Regions from separate parts of the Exiguobacterium sp. s57 genome, predicted to be linked through region 2. Evidence: a T-box and tRNA genes for the amino acid it is inferred to sense, from the RefSeq annotation. Region 2 holds a T-box; the other holds one or more tRNA genes.
The links. A T-box is a leader RNA that pairs with one kind of tRNA and senses whether it is charged. The one in region 2 lies ahead of argS (arginine--tRNA ligase), so its partner is inferred to be a tRNA-Arg.
Positions count from the first base shown of each region.

Region 1: it encodes a tRNA-Arg, which carries the amino acid that the T-box ahead of argS (arginine--tRNA ligase) is inferred to sense. The anticodon was not compared.

Region 1 is NZ_JACSKR010000001.1:977,699-981,127, reverse strand. Features, by position in the region: gene KNO98_RS04985 (DEAD/DEAH box helicase) at 1-1,751, opposite strand, end outside; tRNA gene KNO98_RS04980 (tRNA-Arg) at 1,890-1,962, opposite strand; gene KNO98_RS04975 (RNA polymerase factor sigma-54) at 2,081-3,226, shown strand; gene KNO98_RS04970 (glutaredoxin family protein) at 3,232-3,429, shown strand, end outside.
Region 2 is NZ_JACSKR010000004.1:260,038-263,466, forward strand. Features, by position in the region: gene KNO98_RS11495 (GGDEF domain-containing protein) at 1-972, opposite strand, end outside; T-box leader at 1,127-1,338, shown strand; gene argS (arginine--tRNA ligase) at 1,397-3,079, shown strand; gene KNO98_RS11505 (metallophosphoesterase family protein) at 3,124-3,429, opposite strand, start outside.

The DNA.
Region 1 (3,429 bases), on a different contig from region 2:
ACATCTTTTTCATATTTAAACGGCATATTGTCAACGTTGACGATAAACACTGCTTGAAAATCAAGTCCTTTACTGCTGTCAATCGTACTGATTTTTACGCACTTGTCATCTTTTGAGAAAGTGCGCTTTGATTCACTGTTTTCTGTGATCCAAAAGTGCTTGATCTCATAGTAATCTAACGCACGTTGCAACGCATCGACATAGTGCATCGACGAAAACTTCTGGACACGATAAAGAATCAGCATTTCAGAATAGGGGACTTTCTTCTCGTCATGTAACTTTTTGATTTGCCGAGCTACGAGATCTGCTTCTTTGAAGAAATGCTCGCATTTGATAATGGCTGGTTCAGGACCTCTTCTAAGCGTACTCTGAGGAGCGATGATTTCGCCATCTAATTCCTTCGTCACAACTTTATCTTTTAGAGAAGAATTGTATTGATAAAACGACCAGGCGAACGATACGATTTGAGATGTGTTCCGATAATTGATATTTAAAATTTTAGACCTTCCTCGGAAGTCGAGACCCGTGTCCTGTACATAGTTACGTTTCCGCTTATAGATGGATTGTGCGCGATCTTCAACAAGCAACAGAGATTTTGTTTCTGGGTTCAAGACTTCACTGGCGAGTTCGAGCCATTCGGGTTCAAAGTCTTGTCCCTCGTCAATCAAAATGGCATCGTACGAAGGAAGGATGATTTCTCGTTTTCTTAACTTCTCAAGTGTCGCTAAAATCCTTTTCTCAGAAATATGTAAATCGTTCTGCAACCAGGCATGGAAATTTCGTACTTCGATCAAATGGCTTTTACGTTTTACTAAAGGATCGAAATCGAACAAATCATCCGGTTCTAGCATCATTTGTTGCACCATCTGTTCGATAAAGCGAGCTAGCGAGATATTGTAACATAGGATTAAAATTTTCCATTCGGGATGCTGTTTAGATAACAGTTTAGCGCGACTGGCTAATATCAGTGTTTTCCCACTTCCTGCAACACCTCGAATTAATCGATTTTGATCGCCGAGTTGTTTAGCCAAGTTTTCTTGATGTAAATCCATCGCTCGAATGTTATGGAGCGACAATAAAAGTTGATCTTGATAAGGGGTGATTTTTTTAAACTCTGCGCTGATTCGGACTTCAGGAAACAGATGATAGCGAATCGAATCGATTTCTTCACCGGTCAATGGTTGCTTTAGGCGATAAGGAACGGTGAACATGTTTAGTATTTTTTCAATGAGTACCTCTTCAGAGAATTGCGGGTCATCGGGATTGATTTCATCACGCATAAGGGAAAAGCAAGGGTCAATCACTTGATATAATCCGTGACGGATACAATCATTTTGGGTCAAACGTGTAAAAATGACCCCGGACCCATATGGGAATTTTAAAGTCGTTGCATACTTTCCTTCGTGTTGAATCAGATTTTGATCTTTTCTTAGAACGTCAGTCAGTTTGAACATATTTTCCCGGGCCTGCAGAAACGGACTTTTTATTTTCTTTTGAGATCCGTTTGCCGGAGTGATAATCCATTCATCATGATTCAATTGATATAGGGTAGAGCGAGTATAATCTTTCACTTCTAAGACGATTAATCCTAAGTCCGGTCCGATGATGACGAAGTCCGGCCTGCGGCCATGTATATTCGGTTCGTAATAAACAATATAGTCGTCTGGTAGGTAATGCTTCAACGTACGAAAGACGAGTCGCTCACCTGCCGTAGCAGAAGAACGAATTGTTTCAGGAACAGTATGAGCCATAAAATGACACCTCTTTTCCAAATCTTTTACTCTAATATACTATATAAAGGATATTAGGAAGCGAGATGCACTGAAATTGTAGGTGAAAATATACAAAAAGGACGAAAACCAACTAAGGTCTTCGTCCTTTATTTCTGATACACCCGGAGAGATTCGAACTCCCGACACCTGGCACCGGAAACCAGTGCTCTATCCCCTGAGCTACGGGTGCATATGTGTGACACGAATTCATTATACATTTGTTTTATTGAAAAAGCAATCCTGTTCATTTACCTTTTTTGAGCGCGAGTGGAGCGGGTTCGTTACAATAGAGAAGAGGGGGGAGAACGATGCAACGACAAGAACAAAAACAAGTGCAACAGCAACAGATGACGCAAGACCTCGTGCAACGGCTACCGGTGCTCGAGGCGGATCGTCTGGCGCTCATATTTCGTCTTGCACGGCTAGCCCGACATAACGCGAACATCCATTTCGGAAGCGGGGGTGTCGAATGGATCGAGGATGTGGCGAGCGCATTTGAAGAGAAGCTGTTCACCCAGATTCGAGAAGGGGGCGGTAGTGAGGCGGATAAAGAGCTTAGACGAAAGCTCGTCCTCTTGCTCGACCATCGGGGATTATTGCCGGACACGAATGAAGTGTTGGCGGAGCGTCTTCAAGTCGATGTCGCTCAAATCGAACAAGCGAGACAGGCGCTCTTGTTTCTTGAACCGACGGGGATCGGGGCGAGAACAGAAAGAGAGTGTCAATATCGACATGCGATCGAACATGATGACCCTCGTGTCGTCGATGTGTTCGACGCAATCGAGAATGGTGTGAGTCATCAACAGATGGCAATCGTACTTGCCGTCTCAGAGGAAGAGCTTGCCGGTCTAGAACGTATTGTGGCGACGCTTCCGAAACGTCCTAATTTATATGAAGAAACTAGTCAAATTTTTCCGGAAGTCGAGGTGAGCTATGAAGACGAAAAACTCGTCACGACATGGCTCAGCCCTGAGCTCGACTCGACACGAGTCGGCAATGATCGTGAGGCGAGATGGTGGATGACATCCCTTGCGATGCGGAATGAGACGTTGCGTGAGATTTGGGGCGTCATCGAATCACGTCAGACGGAATGGCTCAAGGGAAAACTTGTCCTCAATCCGTTGACCCGTCGGACGGTCGCGCACTTGATCGGAAAACATGAATCGACGGTCGGGCGTGCCATCCAAGGGAAATTTGCCAAGACTGAGAACGGGATTATGGAGTGGAGACACTTTTTTGTCCGGTCGACGAGTCATGGTCACTCACCGTTTATGATCAAACGTACGCTCGCTGAACTGATTCAACAAGAGACAGCACCACAAAGTGACCAAACGCTCGCACATGAGCTGGCTCGATACGGTTATCAAGTGACACGTCGGACGGTGACGAACTACCGGGAAGAACTAGGGTTCGGTAACTCGCGGGAGCGTGAGCGACAGGTATGGAAAGGGTGACTCAGATGAAATTGACATTATATAAACGTGAGAATTGCTCGCTTTGTGACGAGGCGGTCGTCATGCTCGAATGGCTTCAAGAAGACTATCCGATTGAAATCGAACAAATTGATATCACAGGGGACGAGGTACTCGAAGAAAAGTATCTCTTCGAAATCCCCGTTCTTATACACGAGGGAGAGACCATCAGTCAAGGGCGATAT
Region 2 (3,429 bases):
TGAGGCATCCCATTCAAATCGCATCTCATAGTCGAGGACGGGATCATTCGGTTGACTAATGTCGAGTAGTGCGTATACGACTGGTCGATCGATTGGTTGACGTGTCTTCAAATCAAAGTAGAGTATACGATCGAACAATCTGAACTCGACATATCCTTCATCGTAGTGATTCAATTGTTCACACTGACTTAAAAAAACTTCGATGGCTTGCGCCTCACTCTGTGACAAGGAGACGGTTTCTTTTGCTTCATCGTATTGTTCGATCAACGATTTGAATGCATCTTGTCGCTCTTTTTGAATGAGGAGCCGCTTAATAAAGAATGTTAATGCAGCCGCGATGCTACTGACGACAAGTAGATTGGTCTCTCGGAACAACGCCGCCGCTAAAATGAAGATCAGACTGACGACGTACGTATAAAATGCAATCTTCATAAAGTCACTCAAGGCGATGTCGACACGGAACCACCATTTCACCTGATATTTTTGGAACACGGTGTTTAAGAAAATTGCAAGAAACAGTCCGGCGAGTGGAACAAAAGATTCCTGTGAATAAAAGTCAAGTCCGGTCTCGCCACCAATGGCGAGATAGACAGCTGCCGGAATAACAATTTCTAAATAAGCTGTAATGGCGTTCCAAGGATAAGTGAAACGGAATCGACGGATGGCGACTTTTGGTTTCAGATTGGCAAATTGAAAAATAAACAATCCGATTTGGTTGACGATGAGTGCCGTTTCAAATCCAAAAAATAAAAATAAGATTAAGACGATACTCTCAGAAAAAGTGAAGTACACACCTTTGACTTCGATTGAGTCGAGTTGAAAAATGATGACGAGTAATGAGATTAAAATAAACGACAACGGATCGATGGTCGGGGCGTGCAGGATATCCAATGCAAATAATCCGATGGTGAAGAGGAATAAAACGCTCCATATACTCCAGCCGAGCACGGACATCTTGCGAAAGTGGTTCATATGTTCCCTCCTAGCTTGGGAAATTTCAAGATATAATAGTAAAGATTCGTCAGGATTTCGTGAGAGTCCTGCTTCTCTTCTATCATGATTGAATTCTAGCATTGAGTATACAGGGAATATCCTCTATAATGAAGTTGCTTTTCAACCGCATAGACGAATGTCGATGAAAAAGAGAGTAACGACGATTTGGTCAACAAAGCGATTCGGGGATTGGTGAGAGCCCGGGCTGACAAACGTCGCGAAGCGCACTTTTGAGATGCTATCCGAAATGAGAGTAGGCGTAGCCGGAGGGAACCGTTATCACCATAAAGCGGTCTGCATCATGCAGGCAAGAAGAGTGGTACCGCGGGAATTCCCGTCTCTTTGCATCTATTGCAAAGGGCGTTTTTTTTATGAGCTGCAATAAAAGAAGGAGGACATACAAATGAGTTATGAACGCAAGTACGCAGAAGCGTTATCACGTGTCATCGGAGAAGAACTTACGATTGACCAAATTGAAGCACTGATTGAAAAGCCGAAACACGAGGCGCACGGTGACCTCGCCTTCCCATGTTTCCAATTGGCGAAAGCTTACCGGAAAGCACCTGTCATGATTGCGACAGATATCGCGAATGAATTAAACGATGAATTGTTCACGAAAGTCGAGGCGGCGGGACCTTACGTCAACGTCTTCTTAAGCCGTGATGTCGTTTCAAAAGAAATTATTAATACGGTGCTCGATGAGAAGTCGGATTATGCAACACATGCGACGCGCAATGAAACGATTGTGACAGACTTTTCATCACCGAATATTGCGAAACCGTTCTCGATGGGGCATTTACGTTCGACAGTAATCGGGAATGCGATCAACCAAATCGCACGTAAAAACGGATATGACGTCGTCGGTGTCAACCATCTTGGAGACTGGGGTACACAGTTCGGAAAACTGATGGTCGCATACAAGAAATGGGGCGATGAAGAAGCGGTTCGTGCCAACCCGATTGCAGAACTCTTGAAGTTATATGTCCATTTCCATGAAGAGGTGAAGACACAGCCGGAACTCGAAGATGAGGGTCGTGCCTGGTTCAAAAAACTCGAAGATGGCAATGCGGAAGCGACAGAACTTTGGCAATGGTTCCGTGACGAGTCACTCAAAGAATTCCAAAAAGTATACGACCTCCTCGGTGTGAAGTTCGAGAGCTTCAACGGTGAAGCGTTCTATAACGATAAGATGGGACGCGTCGTCGAGATGCTCGAAGCGAAAAATCTATTGGTCGAAAGTGAAGGCGCAATGGTCGTCTCACTCGAAGACGAGAACTTGCCACCGTGTTTGATTAAGAAGAAAGATGGCGCAACATTGTACGCGACTCGTGACTTGGCAGCGGCCATTTATCGCTACGAGACGTACAACTTCGTTCAAGCGAATTATGTCGTTGGTGGCGAACAGGCGCTCCATTTCAAACAACTTTTCTCTGTCCTTCGTAAGCTTGGATATGACTTTGTTGATGGCATGCATCACGTGCCGTTCGGCTTGATCTTGCAGGAAGGGAAGAAGATGTCGACACGTAAAGGACGCATCGTTCTTCTTGAAGAAGTCTTGAAAGAAGCGATTGAAAAGGCACAAGGGAACATCGAACAGAAGAACCCAGACCTTGCGAACGCACAAGACGTTGCTCGTATGGTCGGTGTTGGTGCAGTCGTCTTCCACGACTTAAAGAATGAACGTATCAACAACATTGAATTCGATCTCGACAGCATGCTCAAGTTTGAAGGCGAGACAGGACCTTACGTCCAATATACGAATGCCCGTGCCAACTCACTCCTTCGTAAAGGAAACTATGATGGCTCACCGTTCGCCGGTGCAGACGATGACCACTCATGGAATGTCGTCACGATGCTCAACGCGTTCCCGCACGTCATCACTCGTGCTCATGAACGCCGCGAACCATCCATCATCAGCCGTTACGTACTTGACCTCGCGCAAGCGTTCAACAAGTATTACGGTCACGTCCGCGTCCTAGAAGACGATGCGGGCAAACAATCACGTCTCGCGCTCGTCAAAGCCGTGACGCTCGTCTTGACGGAAGGACTCCGTTTACTCGGTGTCGAAGCTCCAGGAGAAATGTAAGACAGACGAAAGGACCTCAAAAAATTGAGGTCCTTTTCCTATGCTCACACTTTCATCCGTGTCACCGTTCGGGCTTCCGTGTCATAGAGACACCATTCTCGGTCGAAGATGACGGCACCGACGTTAATGACATATCGTTTTTTCTTCAAAGAGAAGGGTGTTTCGATGTCCCAAGGAAGGGATTTCCCTTTTCGATAGATTCCTGAAATGTGACTGTGCCCAATAAAGACGAGCGGGTATTCCCCTTTTTCGACGAGCGGTTCCCAGTTCTCGCGCCACTTTATTTGATGTCCGTGTAAAAAGCATGCCTCCCCAAACGTCATCTGTTCTGGTAACGATGAGATGCGCGT